Regions from separate parts of the Streptomyces sp. TE5632 genome, predicted to be linked through region 3. Evidence: riboswitches for the same ligand, from Rfam matches in the RefSeq annotation. Region 3 holds a riboswitch; each other region holds the start of a gene.
What was found. A riboswitch is a leader RNA that binds a small molecule or an ion and turns the genes downstream of it on or off. The one in region 3 is predicted to bind glycine.
Positions count from the first base shown of each region.

Region 1: it holds a riboswitch for glycine, as region 3 does, so the genes downstream of both, gcvP (aminomethyl-transferring glycine dehydrogenase) here and gcvT (glycine cleavage system aminomethyltransferase GcvT) in region 3, are expected to answer to the same signal.
Region 2: it holds a riboswitch for glycine, as region 3 does, so the genes downstream of both, cycA (D-serine/D-alanine/glycine transporter) here and gcvT (glycine cleavage system aminomethyltransferase GcvT) in region 3, are expected to answer to the same signal.

Region 1 covers NZ_JBSSEA010000001.1:358,385-365,802, forward strand. The annotation lists partial or broken gene gcvP (aminomethyl-transferring glycine dehydrogenase) at 1-2,280, opposite strand, end outside; glycine riboswitch at 2,453-2,549, opposite strand; gene ACVW19_RS01855 (PRC-barrel domain-containing protein) at 2,668-3,045, shown strand; gene ACVW19_RS01860 (DNA polymerase IV) at 3,165-4,520, opposite strand; gene ACVW19_RS01865 (MerR family transcriptional regulator) at 4,619-5,305, opposite strand; gene ACVW19_RS01870 (bifunctional nuclease family protein) at 5,524-5,997, opposite strand; gene ftsR (transcriptional regulator FtsR) at 6,082-6,825, opposite strand; gene ACVW19_RS01880 (FHA domain-containing protein) at 6,872-7,418, opposite strand, start outside.
Region 2 covers NZ_JBSSEA010000003.1:6,256,657-6,264,074, forward strand. The annotation lists gene ACVW19_RS33810 (aldo/keto reductase) at 1-171, opposite strand, end outside; gene cycA (D-serine/D-alanine/glycine transporter) at 502-1,998, opposite strand; glycine riboswitch at 2,320-2,411, opposite strand; glycine riboswitch at 2,412-2,508, opposite strand; gene ACVW19_RS33820 (YceI family protein) at 3,090-3,968, shown strand; partial or broken gene ACVW19_RS33825 (IS6 family transposase) at 4,126-4,606, shown strand; gene ACVW19_RS33830 (hypothetical protein) at 4,719-5,249, opposite strand; gene ACVW19_RS33835 (hypothetical protein) at 5,777-6,136, shown strand; gene ACVW19_RS33840 (SPFH domain-containing protein) at 6,182-7,249, opposite strand; gene ACVW19_RS33845 (NfeD family protein) at 7,254-7,418, opposite strand, start outside.
Region 3 covers NZ_JBSSEA010000003.1:4,017,154-4,024,571, reverse strand. The annotation lists gene ACVW19_RS23710 (ABC transporter permease) at 1-71, opposite strand, end outside; gene ACVW19_RS23705 (ABC transporter substrate-binding protein) at 189-1,859, opposite strand; gene ACVW19_RS23700 (enhanced serine sensitivity protein SseB C-terminal domain-containing protein) at 2,285-3,034, opposite strand; gene ACVW19_RS23695 (enhanced serine sensitivity protein SseB) at 3,215-4,006, opposite strand; gene ACVW19_RS23690 (AAA family ATPase) at 4,088-4,753, opposite strand; glycine riboswitch at 4,971-5,068, shown strand; glycine riboswitch at 5,069-5,191, shown strand; gene gcvT (glycine cleavage system aminomethyltransferase GcvT) at 5,258-6,385, shown strand; gene gcvH (glycine cleavage system protein GcvH) at 6,549-6,926, shown strand; gene glyA (serine hydroxymethyltransferase) at 6,942-7,418, shown strand, end outside.

The DNA of each region.
Region 1 (7,418 bases), on a different contig from region 3:
AGCCCCACGGGGCGGCCGAGACCGGCCCGATCCCCGTCTCCGGCCCGGCCCCGGGCTGGAGCGGGTGGTTCGGCAGGTACGGCGCCAGGTGCGCCCGCACGCCGACCGGGCCGACATGCCGGGACCGCCGCCACCGTGCGGGATGCAGAAGGTCTTGTGCAGGTTCAGGTGCGAGACGTCGCCGCCGAAGTGTCCGGGCTTGGCCAGCCCGACCAGCGCGTTGAGGTTCGCGCCGTCCACGTACACCTGGCCGCCGGCCTCGTGCACCGCCGCGCAGATGTCGGCGACGTGCTCCTCGAACACACCGTGCGTCGACGGGTACGTGATCATCAGCACCGACAGCTCGTCGCGGTACTGCTCGATCTTCGCCCGCAGGTCGTCGATGTCGACCTCGCCGTCCTCGGCGGTCTTCACGACGACGACCTTCATCCCGGCCATGACGGCACTGGCGGCGTTGGTGCCGTGCGCGGAGGACGGGATGAGGCAGACGGTGCGCTGCTCGTCGCCGTTGGCCCGGTGGTAGCCGCGCACGGCGAGCAGCCCGGCCAGTTCGCCCTGGGAACCCGCGTTGGGCTGGAGGCTCACCTTGTCGTAGCCGGTGACCTCGGCGAGACGCTCCTCCAGTTCGTGGATGAGCGTGAGGTAGCCCTGGGCCTGCTCGGCCGGCGCGAAGGGGTGCAGCTGCCCGAACTCGGGCCAGGTGATCGGCTCCATCTCCGTGGTCGCGTTGAGCTTCATGGTGCAGGAGCCCAGCGGAATCATCCCGCGGTCCAGCGCGTAGTCACGGTCGGCGAGCCGGCGCAGGTAGCGCAGCATCGCGGTCTCGGAGCGGTGCTGGTGGAAGACGGGGTGCGTCAGGTACTCGTCGGTGCGCAGCAGGGCGTCCGGCAGGGTGTCGGGCGCCGCCGCGTCCAGGGTCTCGACGTCGGCCTCGACGCCGAAGGCGCTCCACACGGCGGCGAGCCGGGCCCGTGTGGTGGTCTCGTCGCAGGCGATCGAGACGTGGTCGGCGTCGACGAGAAGCAGGTTGACGCCGTTGTCCCGCGCGGCGGCGACGACCTCGGCACCCCGCCCCGGGACCCGCACGGTCAGCGTGTCGAAGTAGGAGCCGTGGACGATCTCCACGCCGCCGGCCCGGAGCCCTTCGGCGAGGACGGTCGCGTAACGGTGGGTGCGCCACGCGATGGTGCGCAATCCTTCGGGACCGTGGTAGACGGCGTACATCCCGGCCATCACGGCGAGCAGCACCTGGGCGGTACAGATGTTGCTGGTGGCCTTCTCACGGCGGATGTGCTGCTCACGGGTCTGGAGCGCGAGCCGGTAGGCCTGGTTTCCGTCCGCGTCGACGGAGACACCGACGAGCCGTCCGGGCAGGCTGCGCGCCATCTTCTCGTGCACGGCCATGTATCCGGCGTGCGGCCCGCCGAAGCCCATGGGCACACCGAAGCGCTGTGTCGTGCCGACCGCGATGTCCGCGCCGAGTTCGCCGGGCGACGTCAGCAGCGTGAGGGCGAGCAGGTCGGCGGCGACGGTGACCAGCGCGCCCAGCTCGTGCGCCCGGTCGATCACCGGCTTGATGTCGCGTACGGCTCCGGAGGCGCCCGGGTACTGGATCAGCACGCCGTTGATCCCGCGCTCGGCGATCTCGGCGGGGATGCCCTCGCTCAGGTCGGCGACGACGACCTCGACGCCGGTCGGCTCGGCACGGGTCTCGATCACGGCGATCGTCTGCGGCAGCGCGTCCGCGTCGACCAGGAACAGGCCGTTCTTGTTCTTGCCCATGCGCCGCGACAGCGCCATCGCCTCGGCGGCGGCCGTGCCCTCGTCGAGCAGTGAGGCCCCGGAGGTCGGCAGGCCGGTCAGTTCGGCGACCATGGTCTGGAAGTTCAGCAGTGCCTCGAGCCGTCCCTGCGAGATCTCCGGCTGGTACGGCGTGTAGGCCGTGTACCAGGCGGGGTTCTCCATCACGTTGCGCAGGATGACGGGCGGCGTGAAGGTCCCGTAGTACCCGAGCCCGATCATGGAGCCGAGCACCTCGTTGCGGTCGGCCAGCGATCGGAGTTCGGCCAGCACCTCGGGCTCGGTCCGGGCGCCCGGCAGGTCGAGCGCGTCGGCGTTCTTGATCACATCCGGGACCGCCGCGGCCGTCAGCTCGTCGAGCGAGCCGTAGCCGACCTGCGCAAGCATTTTGGCGCGGGCCTCGTGGTCGGGGCCGATGTGACGCTGCTCGAAGGGCGTTCCCTGTTCGAGCTCGGAGAGGGGAATGCGGTGGGCGGTCATTGCGGAGGCCTCCTGGTCTGACGACCTTCGAGGGGCACCATGACGGGTGCCCGGACGGCCTCCCCCTCTGTCATCTCAACCTGAGAGCTTCACCGGACCGCCGCAGGGCGTCCGGCTTTCACCGTCGGTGAGAGCGGGAGCCGTCGACACCCGCTCTGCTTTCCAGAGTGACCTCGTCCATGCGGTACGTGGGCCTGAGAGTTTCCGGGGAGGATTTGCTCCTTCGGCGTCCTCCGATGGTGTCCGGAGGACTCTCCCGCACGGGGTCAGCAGCCGCTGCCAGCGTACCAGCGAGGGCAACCCCCGGACCTTCGAGTGGCCGCCGGACCAATTGTGCCGTTTCGTAGTGCTGACGAATGATTGCGGATTGCGACCAGTGGAGGGCCCGTGCAGACCGACATCGATCCGCGCAACCTGATCGGCCGCAAGGCGTTCGACCGCAACGGAACCCGGATCGGCACCATCGACGAGGTCTATCTCGACGACGCCACCGGCGTACCCGAGTGGGCGGCGATACGCACCGGCTTGTTCAGCAGGGACGCCTTCGTCCCCCTGGAGCCGAGCGAGCTGATCGACGGCAGCCTCCACATTCCCTTCGAACGCGCCCTGATCAAGGACGCCCCCGACTTCGGCGTGGGCCGCCACCTCTCCCCGGAGCAGGAACTCCAGCTCTACCACCACTACGGTCTGGACATCTCCGCGCCTCCCCCGCTTCCGGACCACGACTTCGGCAAACTCGCCGACCGCGACGACCGCCCGGCCTGACGGCCCCCGGAGTCGGGAGCACGAAGCCCGCGGCCCCCTCACACCTGCGAGTGCCCCGGATCCATGCCCCCGGGACTCGCCCCCGAGCCGTCGCTAGTCTCCGCGCCGACCCGCGGCCTCTAGCTCTCCCCGGGACTTCGATCCACCAGTGGCAGCGGGTCCGCCGGTTGCAGGGCCGGGTCGTCGGTACGGAAGGTCTTCACCCGTCCCACCGCCGAGTCGGGCGTCTCGAACCGGACCGTGACCCGCCCCAAGCCGCTGCCCTGGACCCACCCGTGCCCGTACTCGGTGTGCCGTACATCGTGCCCGGCCGGCCAGCGCCGCTCCGCGCTCGTCCGCTGCTCTTCCTCCGTGGGTGCGGCCATCTGGCCCTCCTCGCCCGGCGACTCCTCCCCCCTGCCTCCCGCCGCCTGTGCGAACAAGTCCTCCTGGGTGTAGTCCGCGAGTCCGCTGACTCCCACGCCCAGCAGCCGTACTCCGCCTGTCGTGTCGACCGAGTCCAGCAGCCGCGCCGCCGCCTCGCGCACCACCGCCAGATCGTCCGTGGGCCCTCGCAGCGTCTCGGACCGGGTGAGCGTCGAGAAGTCGTAGCGCCGCACCTTCAGCACGATGGTCCGTCCCGCCAGCCCCGCTCCCCGCAGTCTGCGCACACAGCGGTCGGCGAGCCGTCGTACCTCTGTGCCGACCCGCACCCGGTCGTGAATGTCCACGTCATACGTGTCCTCGACCGACACCGACTTCGTCTCCCGCTCGGCCACCACGGGCCGTTCGTCCCGTGCCAGAGCCATGGCGTACAGCGCGTGTCCGTGTGCCTTGCCGAGCAACCGCACCAGCTCGTCCTCCCCGGCCTCGGCGAGCTCGTCGACCGTGTGGATCCCGGCCCTGCGCAGGTGGTCACCGGTGGCGGGCCCCACTCCCGGCAGCGTCCTGACCGGGAGCGGCGCCAGCAGGGCCCGCTCCCTCCCCGGCTCGATGAGCACCAGCCCGTCGGGCTTCGCCTGCTCCGAGGCGATCTTCGCCAGCATCTTGGAGGCGGCGAGCCCGACGGACCCTGTGAGCCCGGTGACCGCCCGTATGTCCGCGCGCAGTCTTGCCCCGGCCAGCCGGGCCGATCGCTCGTCCCAGGCCGCCCCGCCGGCCTCCAGGTCCACGAACGCCTCGTCCAGGCTCAAGGGCTCCACCAGCGGCGACAGCGCCCGCAGCAGCCCCATCACCTGGTCGCTGATCGACCGGTAGAACGCGAAGCGCGGCACGAGATACGCCGCGTTCGGCGCGAGCCGCCGCGCCTGCGCCATGGGCAGCGCGGAACGCACGCCGAAGAGCCGGGCCTCGTACGAGGCGGTGGCGACCACTCCACGCGGTCCGAGCCCGCCCACCACCACGGCTTTCCCTCGCAGGCTCGGCTTGGACGCCTGCTCCACCGAGGCGAAGAAGGCATCCATGTCGAGATGCAGGATGGTAGGCGCGGATCTCACATCTCCGATGCTGCCCTACGCCACTGACAATGCCCTGCCGCACGGGCCGGCCACCGGCCGCCCCGGACGACACGGGCCGCTCAGCCGGCCCCGACGGCTCAGACCGCGCGGTTCCTCCGCCGCGCCAGCTCGTCCGCCGGGTTGGGCCCGATCAGCGTCTCCCCGGTGTCGACACGCTCCCCGTGCAACTGGGACAGCGCGCTCTCGACATCCCGCCACACCACACCGACGGCGATCCCGAAAATCCCCTGGCCGCCCTGGAGCAGGGCATGGACCTCATCCGGCGTGTCGCACTCGTAGACCGTGGCGCCGTCGCTCATCAGCGTCATGCGCTCCAGGTCTCGGAAGCCTCGCTCCCGCAGATGCTGGACGGCGGTACGAATGTTCTGCAGCGACACGCCCGTGTCCAGGAACCGCTTGACGATCTTCAGGACGACGACGTCCCGGAAGCTGTACAGCCGCTGTGTCCCGGAGCCGTGCGCGGGCCGCACACTTGGCTCGACCAGGCCCGTGCGAGCCCAGTAGTCCAGTTGCCGGTAGGTGATGCCGGCGGCCGCGCAGGCCGTGGGGCCGCGATAGCCGATCTCCTCGGACACCATGGACCTCGTCGCCCCTCCGCTGCTCGGCACGGCCGCCGGCCGCTGCGGAGCATGATCGGCCGCACTGCCGTGATGGGCATACGCCCCGCTCGCGCGGAGCTGAGCGCCTGGGTGAGGGTACGGACCGCTCGCCCCGAGACCGTGTCCGGGGGCGCCCCCAGCTGTACCGTCGCCGGTGCTTCTCACGCCGACCTCCGTCCTCGACCTGCCTCCTCGACGGTAGGCAGTCACCAAGGGTGCGTCAACGATCGCCACACTCGGCACGCCGAGTGATAATCACCCTAAGAGTGGTTTCCCGTGCCCCACCGCGGGGAAAGGCTAGCCGAATGCCTTCTGCGCGGGGCGTGCGACGCCCTCGCGCACCACCGGTCCGAGCGGGAATCCGGCGGGACGGTCACCGCCGCTCACTGGCTGCTGGAGCCGAAGTCCTCCGGCGAGATCTGGTCGAGGAACTCGCGGAACTTCTCCACCTCGTCCTCCTGCTCGTCCGGGATGGCGATCCCCGCGTCGTCGAGGACTGTGTCACTGCCGTAGATCGGCGTCCCCGTGCGCAGCGCCAGCGCTATGGCGTCGGACGGCCGGGCACTCACCTCCACGCCGCTGGCGAAGACCAGCTCCGCGTAGAAGACCCCCTCGCGCAAATCCGTGATGCGCACTTCCGTGAGCTCTTGGCCGACGGCTTCCAGCACGTCCTTGAAGAGGTCGTGGGTCAGCGGGCGCGCCGGAGCCATGCCCTGCTGGGCGAAGGCGATGGCCGTGGCCTCCCCCGGCCCGATCCAGATGGGGAGGTACCGGTCGCCTCCCACTTCGCGCAGCAGCACGATCGGTTGGTTCGAGGGCATTTCGACCCGGACACCTACGACATCGAGCTCGTTCACACAGCAACCCTAGGCCGTGCCCGGGACGTTTGGGTAGTCGGGCCGGGATCAGGTGGCCGATCCGGTCCCCCGATCCCGTGCCCCTCAGGGCAGCCGCACCCCGAGCGCCGAGCTCACCAGCGCGGCGTGCAGCTTCACCGTGAGACCGGCGAGCTCCTTCGCACGCGCCTGCGCATGAGCCCTGGTCTGCGGGTTGCGGTGGCGTTTGAGCGGGGCGACGACCTGATCCACCAGCCCGGCCTCCCGCTCCGCGGCGGCCTTCATCGCCCTCAGGTGTCTCGGCTCGATCCCGAACCGCCCCAGCTCGGTGATGAGACCGGCGACGGTGACCGCCTCGGCGTCGTACACCTCGTCCTCGACGGGAGCGAGCAGCCCGTACGACTCCCACTCCGCGAGCTGCTCCTGGTCGATGCCGGCGGCCGCCAGCAGCTGCGCCCGCCCGATCCGGGCCGCCGTGGAGGCAGGATCGGCGGACGGCTCGGGGCCGACTTCCCCCTCCCGCTGTCGGGACAGCACCGGCAGCGGGAGGGCCTCGCCGCGCTCCATCGCCTCCAAGTGCTCACGGATCACCTTGAGCGGCAGATAGTGGTCCCGCTGCATCCTCAGGACATGACCGAGCCGCTCGACGTCCGCCGCGCTGAACTTGCGATACCCCGAGGGGGTCCGCTGCGGCTCGATGAGCCCCTCCGACTCCAGGAAGCGGATCTTGGAGATGGTGACTTCGGGGAATTCCTCGCGCAGCACGTTCAGCACCGTGCCGATGCTCATCAGCCCGGTTTCCGCTGCGGCGGTGCCGTGCCCGGCACCGCCGCTCGGTGTGTGAAGCATGGACCTTCCCTGGGGTCAGGGTGCCCCGGACGGAACCCGGGGAGGGTCAGTAGCCCCGCTGGCTCGCGTAGAACACCAGCCGGTACTTGCCGATCTGCACCTCGTCACCGTTCGACAGACCGACCTGGTCGATTCGCTCGCGGTTGACGTACGTGCCGTTCAGACTGCCCACGTCGGCCACCGTGAAGGAACCGTCCTGGCCGCGGCGGAACTCCACGTGCCGACGCGAGACCGTCACGTCGTCCAGGAAGATGTCGCTCTGCGGGTGCCGGCCGGCCGTCGTCAGGTCTCCGTCCAGCAGGAAGCGACTGCCCGAGTTCGGCCCGCGGCGCACGACCAGGAGTGCCGAACCCACCGGCAGCGCGTCGACGGCCGCCTGCGCCTCGGGCGACAGCATCGGCATCTGCGTCTGGCCGGTGGCCTCCGCGTCGTAGGCCTCAAGACCGGAGATGGAGATGGTGGAGGTCGTCTCGGAGGGGCGCTCCGGGGCGACGCCGGGCCGGAGCGGAGCTCCACAGTTGGAGCAGAACCGGCTGTTCTCCGGGTTGCGGTTACCGCACCTCGTACATACCAGGACCGACATGGACGGATCC
Region 2 (7,418 bases), 2.2 Mb from region 3:
GAGCGGCCCGTACATCTGCGCGGTGTCGAGAAAGTTCACCCCGAGGTCGAGGGCGCGCCGGATGGTCGCGATCGCCTCCTCGCGATCGGTGGATCCGTAGAAGGCGGACATGCCCATGCACCCCAGGCCGATGGCCGATACCTGGAGGTCCCGCAGACTGCGCTTCTGCATGCCGTGTCCCAGCCTTTCCCTGCGTACTCGTTCATTGCCCGGGCGGCACGAAGCCCCTCATCCATTTAGCGACGGATTCCACCACCCGGCATCCTGTGAGAGGCACCGGGCGACACGGGCACCGCCGGCTCCAAGCACGCCGCCGCCCTCCCAGAACCCAGGTTCTGGGAGGGCGGCGCCGTCCCGCAACCACACAACGACCGTGTCCCGCCCCAGCCAGTACAGCCCGTCACACCACGCAGCCAGAGGTTGGGCGGTTCGTGCCGGTGAGCCGGATCAGCTTCGCCTCGGGTGGCGAGCCTGCGGGGCCCCTCATGTGGTGAGGTCGTCTCAGCGCAGGGGCTGTTCCGGGGAGTCGGCCGGGGACGCCGTCTGCCGGACCTGACGGCGGCGGTGACGGAGCACTGTCCACGCGATGCCGAGAATGACGAACCACACCGGGGTCACCAGCAGCGCCTGCAGGGTGTCCTCCTTCTGGGTCAGTGCCCAGACGAGGAACGCGAAGAAGGCGAGTACGACGTAGCACATGACGACGCCGCCAGGCATCTTGAACGTCGACGCCTCGTGCAGGTGAGGACGGCGCTTGCGGTACACCAGGTAGCAGATCAGGATGATCGACCAGACGAACATGAACAGCAGGGCCGAGATGGTGGTCACCAGCGTGAAGGCCTCGATGATCGAGTCGCCCATGGTGACCATGACGACACCGGGGAGCAGGAAGAGGCCGGACAGGAGCAGGGCGTTGACCGGTACCTTCCTGGAGGTGAGCTTGCCGAAACGGGCCGGCGCGTCGCCCTCCTGGGCCAGGCCGTAGACCATCCGTGAGGTGGAGTAGATGCCCGAGTTCGCGGACGAGGCAGCAGAGGTCAGCACCACGAAGTTGATCACGGAGGCGGCGATGCCGAGGCCGGCCAGTGTGAACATCACGACGAAGGGGCTGCGGTCCGCGCTGATCTGGCGCCAGGGTGTGACGGTGATGATCGCGATCAGGGCCACCACGTAGAACAGCATCACGCGTACCGGGATCGAGTTGATCGCCTTGGGCAGGTTCCGTTCCGGGTTCTTGGTTTCCGCCGCAGTGGTGCCGACCAGTTCGATGCCGACGAAGGCGAAGGTCGCGATCTGGAATCCCGCGACGAACCCCATGGGGCCGGTGGGGAAGAAGCCGCCGTCGTTCCAGAGGTTGGAGAAGCTCGCGGTGGCGCCCCCGGGTGCCTGGAAGCCGCCCAGTACCATGCCGAATCCGACGACGATCAGTGTCACGATGGCGATGATCTTGATCAGTGCGAACCAGAACTCGGTCTCACCGAACGCCTTCACCGTGGGCAGGTTCAAAACGATCAGCAGGACGACCGCCGCGAGTGCCGGGATCCACAGCGCGAGCCCTCCCCACCAGTACGACACGTACCCGGCGATCGCGATGACGTCGGCGACGCCGGTGACGATCCAGCAGAACCAGTAGGTCCACCCCGTGAAGAAGCCGGCCCACGGTCCGAGAAGGTCCGAGGCGAAGTCGGCGAAGGACTTGTAGCGCAGGTTGGAGAGCAGCAGCTCTCCCATCGCCCGCATCACGAAGAACAACATCGCGCCGATGATCATGTAAACGAAGATCACCGAGGGGCCGGCCAGTGAGATCGTCTTGCCCGACCCCATGAACAGGCCGGTGCCGATGGCGCCGCCGATCGCGATCAGCTGGATGTGCCGGTTGGACAACTGCCGGGAGAGGTGCTGTTCGCCCGCGGGGGAGGGGGGTTGTCCGGGCTCCGTCGCGGGCTCCGTCCCGGGTGCCGGGGCGGTGGTCGGGACGGCTTTGCTGCTGTCGTGCATGTGCGAACCTCGTGGATCTTTGGTGCGTGCGGGCCGTGACAGACGTGTCATGGGATGCGGCCGCACACGCATGGGAGGAGCGAGTGGGCACAAAGAGTCGGCATGAGTGGTGGGGCGGCCGGCGGGGTGCCGGGCACGCCGGACACGCCGGACACGCCTTCAAGGGGTGTGGGCCCATGAGGGAGGGCCGTGGGTGGGAAAGCCGGAGCTCAGTCGGGATGCCGACGGGCAGCCGGCGGCCGGCGGCGGGGTAACGAGAAAGCCATCGGGGGGTCCTCAAAGGTCGGGCACGGGCAGGAACCCGCGCTGCCGAGTGGAGCCTCCCCCTCTGTCATGGGGCCTGAGAGCTTCGCCGCGGAAGTTCGCGGCTTGCACCGTGGGCGAGGCGCGGGAGCGCCTGCTTTTCAGAGGTGCCTGCCCGAGCGGTAGGGGTGCCTGAGAGTTTCCGGGGAGGTGTTGCTCCTTCGGCGCCCGGGTCTGGCTGACCCGGTGCTCTCCCGCAGCGGGATGAGCGGCGATGTGAGGCTAGGCCCGCACCGGCAGCCGGTCAAGACCTGCGCGAACGTTGATCGTTTACTTCCGGGTAGGGCGGCGTTTCAGGATCGCGTGCACCTTCCCGCGGGTGCGGGCCGCTCCCGAAACCGGGTCGGCCCTGTGCGTCGGCCGCCGGGATCGTCCCCTTTTTGCGGCCGCGGACGTAGGCGAGCCGTTTGCCGTCGTGGCTCCGTACGGGGCATGGCCGTTTGGTGCGAACGCGAGGGGTGGCGGCGCCAAGAAGCCATCCCGAAGTCCCGCTTGAGGCAAGGTCACCGGACTCTGCGAAACCCGGGGCGGTTCAGGGTGTGGCTGGACAGATCAATCGACGACGGGTAGACAAGCGCACGAAGCTCCTGGCGGACACGGGTGATCTTGGTCGAGAACCCATCTACCAGGAGTTTCGTTGTCCCGTAGAGGCCTCCCCCGCCAACGCCCCGACCACGCGGCCAGGTTGAAAAGGATCAGGGTAATTGCCTATTGCATCCAAAGCCTCGGGGTGATCGAATATGCGTCCGGCGATCGGTGTTCTTGACGTTACGCAGAGGGTGTCGCACATGATGGGCCGCTGGTTGGCAAGCCGAACGAAACAGCATCAGACGGGCCCCCTGGCAGCTGTGCAGACTCCCTCGAATGCCGGAGTGCTGAGCTGCCGGATCCTCAGCCCGGCCAACGAGCCGGTGCCGCACGCCCGATTCGCGGTCAGCGACACCGTGGGACGCACCATGGTCGAGGGCGGGACGGACCCCTTCGGATCGTTCGTGGCCACAATTCCGGCGGGGGAGTACCGGCTCGCGGTGTTCGCCGAGGGGTACCTGCCGTACCGGGTGCCGTGCACGGTCACCGAGAACTCCCTGGCCTCGCTCGGCGATGTGACCCTGCGGGCGGCACAGCCGCTGGAGATGCCCGCGCCGGGCGACTGGGAGATCGATCTGGCGCACTCCTCGATCGCCTGCACCGCGCGGCACATCGGGGTGGCCCGGGTGCACGGCCGGTTCAACTCCTTCGCGGGGGTGGTGCGGATTACCGGTGACGCGACGCAGACGGCGATGCACGTGGTGATCGACGCGGGGTCCATCGACACCAATGTGAGGATGCGTGACGACCATCTGCGGTCGGCGGACTTCCTGGACGTGGCGCGGTTTCCGACCATCGAGTTCTACAGCGACCGGTTCGTGCCCCGGGGCGGCAATCGGTGGGACGTCATCGGCGAGCTGTGGCTGCGCGGGGTGGCGCGTACGGTCACGCTGGACATGGAATACCTCGGGCTCGGCAACGGCATGCAGGGCGAGGCCCGTGCGGCCTGCCGGGTCACCACCGAACTGCACCGCGACGACTTCCAGGTGAGCTGGCAGACGATGCTGGCGCGGGGTATCGCCGCCGTTGGCCCCACCATCCGGGTCGACATCGACGTGCAGGTCGTGCCCAAGAGCTGACCACCGACCTGGCGTTCGCTGTCCCGAAAGACGCCCGGCAAGGGCTCTTGTGAGCGAAGTGAGACATGTGCTGGTGCTGCCCGACCGCGAGTTTGCGGAAGCGGTGGCGGAGGCGCTCGGGGAGAGCTTCGGCGCCGACGAGGAGCCTCGGCTCGTCCGGGACGCCCAAGCCGGCGACAAGTGGCACCTGGACGAGGTCTTCGTGAAGGTCAACGGGGTGCGGTACCAGCTGCGGCGTGCGGTCGTCCAGGACGTCGCCGTCCTGGACGACCGCACGCAGTCCCGGCGCGACGCGACGGCCGCGAAGCGGTTCCTGGCCAAGCCGATGAAGAAGCAGTGCCGGGTGTCCCCGGGTGCTGGTCACCGACAGGCTCCGCTCCTGCGGCGTCGCCCACCGGGAGTTGACGCCCTCGGTCGAACACCGGCAGTCGAAGTGCCTCAACAACCTGGAGGAGGACTCCCACCAGCCCACCCGACAGCGCGAACGCGCAATGAAGGGCTTCCGTTCCGCCACCGGGACACAGCGGTTCCTGTCCGTGTCCAGCGCGATCTCACCGCACTTCAGGCCCCGACGCCACCGCCTCACCGCCCCTCAGCACCGCGCCGAGACGCACCGCCGCTTCGCGATTTGGAACCAGGACGCCGACAGCACCTGCCCGCCCGCCGAGGCCTGGCACCCCATCAGCCAGACACGCCATGGACAACTTGACAACGCTTCGGAGGCGACCTGCACGACGGCGGCCACAGCCGCTACTTGATCAGGGCGTTGGCCACGATGATCACCAGGCCGATCAGCATGTCGCCGGTTCCGGCCCGGAGCGAAGCCCCCCACCCACGGCCCGCGCGGCGCGCGGTCCACGCCCCCAAACCGGCGAGGAGCAAGGTGTTGAACACCAGTGCGGTGTTCACCGCCTCGGCCTCCGTCCACCAGGAGGGCATCGCGGTCAGCAGCAGCACGACGGTGGGAACAGCCGCCGCGACGACGGGCCACTCGGCGAGCATGGCGCGCAGCCCGACCCAGGAACCGCCGGGGTCCGCCGACATCCGGTGCGCGAGAACGTGGGCGTAACCGTGGGCGGCCGCAGAGGCGAGGGCGGTGAGCAGGACCCACACCGCGTCCGATCCAGGGTCGGTCTTCTCTCCGGGGGAGTCGAGGGCAGCCGCCAGCGCACTGGCCAGGACGAGCCCGTAGACGCCGCTGAGCAGCCGTGGTTCTGGCAGCCGCCGGCCCGCTGCCTGCGGGACAGCCGACTGGGGGAAACGGCGGGCACGGTGGTGCATCGCTACAGCCTCCGGTGGGAGGGTCGGAACAGGGCAATACGGCACCACATCGGAAGAGCGGTGCCTGGCTGCATACGTGAGCCGTGGTCCTGACTCAACTTCTGTGATGCGCAGAAGCAACGCCTTCTCCTGAAGCCTGCTCCATTTGCCCGACCTGCGGGACGGCGTGCGTGCCCTGGTTCGAACCCATGACGGGACCTGTGCCGCCTTTCGGGACCGCTCCTCGGCAGGGCGTCATCGGCAGTATCCGGCACGAGGTCCCCGATCGCTTCCTCACACGCGGAGACGGGCCCCCGGTACCGCGGGCCCGCAGCCGAGTCACCGCCCGGCGACAGGGGCCTCCATCCGCTGCCTGCGGGACGCCGTCACCGCGTGGACCAGCAAGCCCTTCGCCCGCAGCTCGGTGAGCAGGGCGGCGTGCAATCACGGCCAGACACCCGATTCGGTCCGGTCGCGAAGACGGCGCCATGCCGTGACACCGGAGCACCCCACCGCCTGTCGGCGGATTCGCCCGACATACTCGCCTGATGAGCGACAACGCGCAACCGGGCAGTTGGGATGCCCCGTGGTATCGAGTGCAGACGGAGCGGTTCGAGGCATGGTTCCTGCCGGATGCCGGTGAGGATCTGGAGGCCGTGCACGACGTCGACGTCGAGGTGCGACTGCCGGACGGCTCTCGGTGGAGTGCGAGCGTCTGCACGGTTGCGCACGTGGAGACGCTCATGGAGCGATGGGCCACCAGCGGGGAGGCTCTCGGTGGGCGCTACTTCTGGTGTCCCGACGGTCTCATCGTCCGCGATGCCGGCATCGGCAACATGGTCCAGGTGCTCTCAGGGCTGATCGACAACGGCGGGTTCCCCCAGATCTTGCAGCGTCTCGACGACTGAACCAGTCCGACACTCTCATCTCATTCTGAAACGATCAGGGAGGGGTCACTCACTGTCAGTGTCCGCACGTTGCCAACGAGGCGGATTGGCCGGGAGGACACCGGAGACGGCGCCATCGGCCTTGGCGGCGTCAGCGACGGCCTCGGCAGCTGCTTCTGCGGCCTGCGCCGTGTCGTTGGCGGCCTGGGCGGTCATGTCGTCATCGGCAGGCTTCTCGCGGGTGGCCGGTGACGGGGGCAGCTCCTTGCTGAAGGCTTTGGACACGCCCTGGAGCGCGGCGGTGATCTCGCTGGGGATCACCCAGAAGTTGTTGCCTGAACCTTGCGCCAGCTGGGGCAGGGTCTGGAGGTACTGGTAGGCGAGCAGCTTGGGGTCGGGGTCGTTGCGGTGCACGGCCTGGAACACCTCGTCGATGGCCCGGGACTGGCCCTCGGCCTGGAGGATCGCCGCAGTACGGTTGCCCTCCGCGCGTAGGACAGCGGCCTGCTTGTCACCTTCGGCGGTGAGGATCTGCGATTGGCGCTGCCCCTCGGCCCCCAGGATCGCGGCCCGCTTGTCCCGCTCGGCTCGCATCTGCTTCTGCATCGCGTCCTTGATGGTCTGCGGGGGATCGATGGCCTTGATCTCCACCCGGTTGACCCGCAGTCCCCACTTACCGGTGGCCTCGTCCAGCACGCCGCGGAGCTGGCTGTTGATGGTGTCCCGTGAGGTGAGCGTCTTCTCCAGGTCCATGGAGCCCACGACGTTGCGCAAGGTGGTGACGGTCAGCTGCTCGACGGCCTGAAGGAAATTCGCGATCTCGTAGAAGGCCGCTCGTGGGTCGGTGACCTGGAAGTACAGGACGGTATCGATCTCGACGACCAGGTTGTCCTCGGTGATGACCGGCTGCGGTTTGAAGGAGACGACCTGTTCACGCAGGTCGATCACCGGGCGAACGCGGTCGATATAGGGGATGACGAGGTTGAGGCCGGGGTTCAGGGTGCGGTGGTAGCGGCCGAGTCGCTCGACGTTGCGAGCGCGCGCCTGAGGAACGATGCGCACCGCCCGCACCACGGTGAAGATCGCGATCAGCGCGACGATCAGGCCGGCGATGAGGAACGCGGAGGTCTCCATGGTTTCAGTCCCGGGGGTAAACGAACGCAGTGGTGCCGCTGATCTCTATGACGTCGACGGTCTTTCCAGGAGGAATCACCAGCGTCTCGTCATAGGCGCGGGCCGTCCATTCCTCCCCGTCGATACGAACCCTGCCACCCAGGCCCGACACCTCCGAGACGACATAGGC
Region 3 (7,418 bases):
AAGAGCAGTACCGACAGACCGAGCAGCGTGGGTATGAGCTGGAGCAGTCTTCGTACGACGAGACGCAGCACCCCGCATGCCCCTTTCTTGCGTGATGTCTTACATGAATGGACCCGCCCGGCCGCCGATTTCCGACGGCCGGGCGGACCCCCCGTTTTTCGTTTCTTCGTTTCCTGCCGATCGCTCGCTTACTTGAAGGAGGCCTCGGAGAAGACTTCCTGCGTCAGCGGGGAGACGTTCGGCGGGTTCACGTTCTTGCCGAAGGCGATGGCCGGCGGGGAGGACGAGACCGGGACACCCGGCAGGTACTCCATGACGACCTCGTTGGCCTTCTTGTACGCGGCGACGCGCTCGTCGTGCTTGCCGAGCTTCGAGCCGGCGTTCACGGCGTCGAAGACCTTCTTGTCCTTGAAGCCCCACTGCTTGTCGTACCCGGAGAACCAAGTGCCGATGAAGTTGAAGCCGTCGTTGAAGTCACCGGTCCAGCCGAGCATGTGCAGGTCGCAGGAGCCCGACTCGGTGGCGTCCAGGTAGTCCGGGGCCCACTTCATGGCCTTCGGCGTGACGGTGATGCCGGACTTCTCCAGGTCGTCCTTCATCAGCTCGAACAGGTCCTGCGGGGCAGGCATGTACGGGCGGGTGACCTCGGTCGGGTAGCAGAAGTCGACCTTGAGCTTCTCCTGGCCGGCCTTCTTGAGGAGCTTCTTGGCCTCGGCCGGGTCGTACGGGTACTGCTTGACGTCCTTGGAGTAGCCCTCGATCGTGTCGGGCATGAACTGGTCGGCGACCTTGCCGCCCTCGGGCAGCTGGGTCTTGACCAGGTTCTCGCGGTCGATCGAGTGCGCGATGGCCTGGCGGACTTCCTTCTTCTTCAGCGCGGGGTTGGCCTCCTGGCTCATGCCCACGTAGAAGAGGTTGAAGACGCCACGGGTCGGGACGACGTAACCCTGCTTCTCGAGGGTCTTGACGTCGGCCGGAGCGACGAGGTCGTAGCCGTCGATGTCACCGGCCTGGAGCGCCTGGCGGCGCGTCTGCTCGTCGGAGATCGTGCGGAAGACCAGGTTCTTGATCTTCGCCTTCTCGCCCCAGTAGTCGTCGAAGCGCTCGAGGGAGACTTCCTTGTTGCCCTTGTTCCACTTCGTGATCTTGTACGGGCCGGTACCGGCGACCGTGCCGGCCTCCTGGCTGTACTTGGGGTACGTGATGGCGTCGCCCTTGGCGGAGGCGTCCTGCTTCTTGTACTCCTCGATCGCCTTCGGCGAGTGGATCGCCAGGGCGTTGAGGGAGAAGCCGCCGGGGAGGTTGGCGGAGGGCTCCTTGACCTCGATGACGGCGGTGTTCTCGTCCTTCGCGGTGCAGGACTTGTAGTTCGCCTTGGGCGTTTCCTTGTCCTCGTTCTTCGCGAACCCGCCCATGATGGTCTGCCAGTAGTAGGAGACCGCGCTGGACTGGTAGGTGCCCGTCCAGTTGAACCAGTGGTCGTAGTTGGCGCAGACGGCCGCGGCGTTGAACGCCTCGCCGTCGTGGAACTTCACGTTCTTGCGGAGGTTGAAGGTCCAGACGGTGCCCTTGTCGTTGCTGGACCAGTCCTCGGCGAGACCGCCGACCATCTCGCTGCCGCCGGACTCGTGCTCGATGAGAGCCTCGAACGCCTGCCGCGTCACACGGAAGGTTTCACCGTCGCTCGCGAGGGAAGGGTCCAGGGAGCCTGGATCACCGGCGCCGGCGAAGACGAAGGTGTCCTTCCTGCCGTCGCTCTTGTTGTCACTGTCCCGGTCGCTGGAGCAGCCCGTGGCGATCAGAGCGACCGCCACCGCGGCCGTGATCGCCCGAGCCGCTCGGGACTTGGTTATGCGCATATTGGGGCCACTCCGGGTCCGCTATGTGGATGCATCTTGACCGGCCGAACACTACAGATGTTCACAGCGAGTCGAGAACAGTCCGGATACCGGTGATACCTACCTGAGATCTGAACGGTCGACATAAGGGACGCTTCAGGCGCCCCTCCGCCCGGAAGTGACCATCTCGAGACATCCGACGCGTCCCCAACGGCCGCTCGGGAAGCGCCGGACGGCGTGAAGAACGAGTGAAACCGCAGGTGACAGGCGGTCAATCGGCCATAGCTGAGCGCACATGACCCAAAAACTGACGTGACATCAGTCTCGTCGACGGCAAGGACATTCACCGTCGGCACCGGTGTCCACCATCTGGACACCGTCACGCTGAGTCAGTAACGGCGGGCACGACGGCCCCGCCGTCCCGGCCTCTCGTGGATACGGCCCGGTCAGCGCTGGTGCGCGGGCGGGTAGCCGGAGCCGGCGACGGGCGGCGGAACGGCCCCGTGGGCCTCACGGTCGTAGAACGGGCGGGCGTTGGCCCGCAGCCACATGGCGACCGGGTCGTGCTCGTCGGTCATCGCGACGGTCGACACCGGGAGCCCGTCCGGGACGGCACTGAGGGACTGCTGCATCATCGCGCGCACCGCGTCGACGGCCGGCGGCGAGGTGTCGTAGACGTCGAGTCCGATGGCGAGATACGGCGCGCCCAGCGCCGGCTGCACCCAGGCGCGGCGCAACGCGCGCACGGCGGGCGTACGGTGCGCGTTCTGCGTGAGCAGGGCGTAGAACTGGGGGATCTCGATGGCGGGTTCGGACAGCCGCAGGGGTCCGGCGGGCTGCCGGTCGAGGCCGGTGGCGAGCCGGCGCAGATCGAGCCACGGGATGCCGAGGCCGCCACCGGGGGCGTGCGGGTTGAGCCAGAGGCCGTAGCGGTCGGGGTAGAGGGCGCGGGCGGCCTCAAGGCCGTCGACGACCTCGTAAGACCGGTTCCAGCCACTGGCGGACAGCTCCTGGGCGGAGGTCACGCAGGGCGCGTAGCCGAAGCCGTCTACCTCCATGTTCCCGTACTGGGCGTCCGGGGAGCCGGCCTGACCGTGCCACAGCAGCATCCAGACATGACCCGAGGAGGGGGTCGCGAGCGCGCGAAGCAACGCCTCATAGGCGTCGTAACGCCCGGGGGTCACCTGGCGCAGCATGTGCTCGACCTGCCCGGCCGCCGCGGTGCCAGCGCTCACTTTGTATCGCCCCTCCGTACAACACCCTCGCCCCAGCCAACGAACCTAGCTTAAGCCGCCCGCGGCCCGGGGGCTCCGCCCGTCCGCCGGGCACCGGCGAGCCGACGGACGGACGGCCTCCCACTCGCTCCGCCGGGCGGATCAGCCCTCGCGCTGGTAGAAGGGGCGGACGCGGTCGCGCATCCACTGGCCGACCGGGTCCTGGGCCACGTCCAGGAGGACCAGGTTGACGGGCCACTTCACCGGCCGGAGGCCCAGCGCGCGGCCCAGGGCGTCACCGGGCAGGGTCCGCAGATCCCCCTCCCACTGGGACAGTTCGACCCCGACGAACAGCACCGGGTCCTCGGTCTCGATCTCGGCGAGGCAGCGGCGGGCGGTGCTGACGACACCGATCGCCTCGAACTCCGCGCCCGCGGCGGCGAGGAAGTCCACCGGATCGTCCTGCCAGTCGGGCTCGAACAGCTTGACCCGGCCGCCGCCCTCCGGACCGTCCAGCGGGCCGCGTCCGGCCCGGCACAGTTCGGCCACGGCGGGCGGCGGCAGCGGGACGCCGACCACGCCGCCGGGGTTCACCGCGATCCCGGCCTGCGGCGGCAGACCCCGCGCGAACTCCACCGCGGGCGCGACGGTGAACGACATGTGGGAGCCGACCACCTGGCGGAACTGTTCCTCGGAGCTGAAGACCGGGACGTACGCCTGTCCCTCGATCTCCAGGGTGGGCAGGTCCAGCGGGCCGCTGTGCGGGCCGCCGCCGTTCGGCAGCGGAACCCAGACGAAGCTCCTGCCCAGCACCTCGATGATCCGGCCGTCCGCCGAGGGGACGCCGAGGGAGGCGGAGAGCACCTCCTCCAACTCATTGCCGGGCCATCCTCCGTGCGGATGGGGGTGAGTCTGTGCCGGGAAGTCCGCGGAGAAGCCCGCCGGGAAGTCCATCTGCCTACCGCCTGCCTGGAACCACTGCTGTGGCTGAAAAGGCTAACCGCTGCCGCGCCGGGGCCGTCAGCCGTGCGGCCGTCAGCCCGTGAAGTCGATGCGGCGCAGCGCGTTCGCCGCGTCCCGGTCGACCAGGATCGCCGAGCCGCAGCCCGCGGGCGGGGCGCCGCGCTCCACGGACCGCAGCAGCCGGTCGACGGCGGTGCGGTGCCGCAGGAAGGCGTACCGGGAGACGCCGCGGCCGCGCTCACGCTGACCGTCCAGCGCCTGCTCCGGGAGGACGTCGAGCAGCAGCAGATGCAGCCCCGCACCCCGGCGGCGGGCCTCGCGGGCCAGCCAGCGGCGCACCCAGGCGTGGGTACCGCAGTCGTGCACGACGACCCCCTCGCCGGTGCGCAGGGCACGGCTCAGCCCGGCGTAGTGGTCGAGGCGGACCAGGGGCCGGTACACCGCGTACGGCAGGAGGCGCGGCATGCGGCGGTCCCAGCGGTCGCGGGTGTCCTGGGAGTCGATCCGGGTACCGCGCACCGCGCGCCGCATCAGCGTGGATTTCCCGCTGCCGGGCAGTCCGGTGACCACGACGAGGTCGCGGGGGCCGAAGAGCAGGGCGTGCGGACTGCGGCCGGCGCACTCGCGCAGGTCGCGGACGACGGGCGCCGGCAGCGCGCCGCGGGCCTCCCCGGCCGAGGGGGCCTGCTGCCCGGGCGGCGCGACACCCGTGGTGGCGTACGCCGTGGTCCTGTTCACCGTGAGTCCTCCCCTGGGGCAGGCGCCTGAGCACCGTCCCCGCCGAGTGTAAAGAGAAGGTAACGGCGGAGCCTCTTCATTCCGTCCGTTTCCCGACACAGACCTGTCACAGCCGTCCGTACAGGCTTGAACACCCTGTGCGTACGAGAGAAAGGTCCCCCTGCCGAAGCCTCGCGATGCGTGCAATGATGAGCGCGCCAACTGCATACCGGCCGTTTGAATCCGCGCGGGAGAGTCCCTGGCACGTTTCGCCGGGGCGCCGAAGGAGCAAGTACCTCCCTTGAATCTCTCAGGCACCGTTACCGCGCGGGCCAGGCACATCTGAAAAGCGGGCCGCCGTGCGAGTTCCCGGCGGCTCCACCCAAGGTGCAAGCCGTGACGTCCCCTGCGCGGACGGTCATGGCGAACCTCTCAGGTTCCGATGACAGATGGGGAGGAACGTCCTCACCCTCCCCGTGCTCGGCCCCGGCCGGCGGGGACCCCATCGCCCTGGGAGACCGACCGATGAGCAGTACCGAACTTCGCCGGACAGCGCTCGACGCCCTGCATCGTTCGCTCGGCGCCACGATGACCGACTTCGCCGGCTGGGACATGCCCCTGCGCTACGGCTCCGAGCGCGACGAGCACAACGCCGTGCGCACGAAGGCGGGCCTCTTCGACCTCTCGCACATGGGCGAGATCACCGTCACCGGCCCGCAGGCGGCGCGGTTCCTGGACTACGCCCTGATCGGCAACATCGGGACCGTCAAGCCCGGCCGCGCCCGCTACACCATGATCTGCGGCGAGGACGGCGGCATCCTGGACGACCTGATCGTCTACCGGCTCGGTGAGGCCGAGGCCCCCGAGTACCTGGTCGTCGCCAACGCCTCCAACGCCCAGGTGGTGCTGGACGCCCTCGTGGAGCGGTCGGCGGGCTTCGACGCCGAGGTCCGCGACGACCGCGACGCGTACGCGCTGATCGCGGTGCAGGGCCCCGAGGCCGCCGGCATCCTCAAGACCTTGACCGACGCCGACCTGGACGGCCTGAAGTACTACGCCGGCCTGCCCGGCGCGGTCGCCGGCGTCCCCGCGCTCATCGCCCGTACCGGCTACACCGGCGAGGACGGCTTCGAGCTGTTCGTCGCGCCGGAGCACGCGGTCGAGGTGTGGCAGGCGCTGACCAGGGCGGGCGAGGGCGTGGGGCTGGCCCCGTGCGGGCTGGCCTGCCGGGACACGCTGCGCCTGGAGGCCGGCATGCCGCTGTACGGCAATGAGCTGAACGCCTCGCTGACGCCGTTCGACGCCGGGTTCGGCCGGGTCGTGAAGTTCGAGAAGGAGGGCGACTTCGTGGGCCGTGCCGCCCTGACCGAGGCCGCCGCCCGCGCCGAGCGGACCCCGCCCCGCGCTCTGGTGGGTCTGGTCGCCGAGGGTCGCCGGATCCCGCGCGCCGGGTACCCGGTGGTGGCCGGCGGCGAGGTGATCGGCGAGGTCACCTCCGGCGCGCCCGCACCGACGCTGGGCAAGCCGATCGCGATGGCGTACGTCGACGTGGCGCACTCCGCGCCGGGTACCCCGGGCGTGGGCGTGGACATCCGTGGCAGCCACGAGCCGTACGAGGTCGTGGCGCTGCCGTTCTACCAGCGGCAGAAGTGACACCGTCGTAGGACGTGGGTCGCGTACACAGCCGCATCGGCCGGTCCCGTAACCTCCCACCCCCTTCACCCCCCCTTCACCCCCCTTCACTCCCTTCACCCCCTTCACTCCCTTTCGTCGCCGTCGATCCCGGCGGTCCCTCGCACACAGGAGGATCCAGATCATGAGCACCCCCCAGCAGCTGCGTTACAGCAAGGAACACGAGTGGCTGACGGCCGCCGAGGACGGCGTGTCGACGATCGGCATCACGGAGCACGCGGCCAACGCGCTCGGCGACATCGTGTTCGTCCAGCTCCCCGGGGTCGGCGACACCGTGACCGCGGGTGAGACCTGCGGCGAGCTGGAGTCGACCAAGTCGGTCAGCGACCTGTACTGCCCGGTCACCGGCGAGGTCACCGAGGTCAACGAGGACGTGGTGAACGACCCGTCGCTGGTGAACTCGGCCCCCTTCGAGGGCGGCTGGCTGTTCAAGGTGCGGGTGAGCGACGAGCCGGCCGACCTGCTCTCGGCCGCCGAGTACGACGCCTTCGTCCAGGGCTGAGGAGGACGTAACCCCATGTCGCTTCTGAACACCCCGCTGCACGAGCTCGACCCGGCCGTCGCGGCGGCGGTCGACGCCGAGCTGCACCGTCAGCAGTCCACCCTCGAGATGATCGCCTCGGAGAACTTCGCCCCGGTCGCGGTCATGGAGGCCCAGGGCACGGTCCTCACCAACAAGTACGCCGAGGGCTACCCCGGCCGCCGCTACTACGGCGGCTGCGAGCACGTCGACGTGATCGAGCAGATCGCCATCGACCGGGTCAAGGAACTCTTCGGCGCCGAGCACGCCAACGTGCAGCCGCACTCGGGTGCGCAGGCCAACGCCGCCGCGATGTTCGCGCTGCTCAAGCCCGGCGACACGATCATGGGCCTGAACCTCGCGCACGGCGGGCACCTGACCCACGGCATGAAGATCAACTTCTCCGGCAAGCTCTACCACGTGGTCGCGTACCACGTGGACGACACCGGAGTCGTCGACATGGCCGAGGTCGAG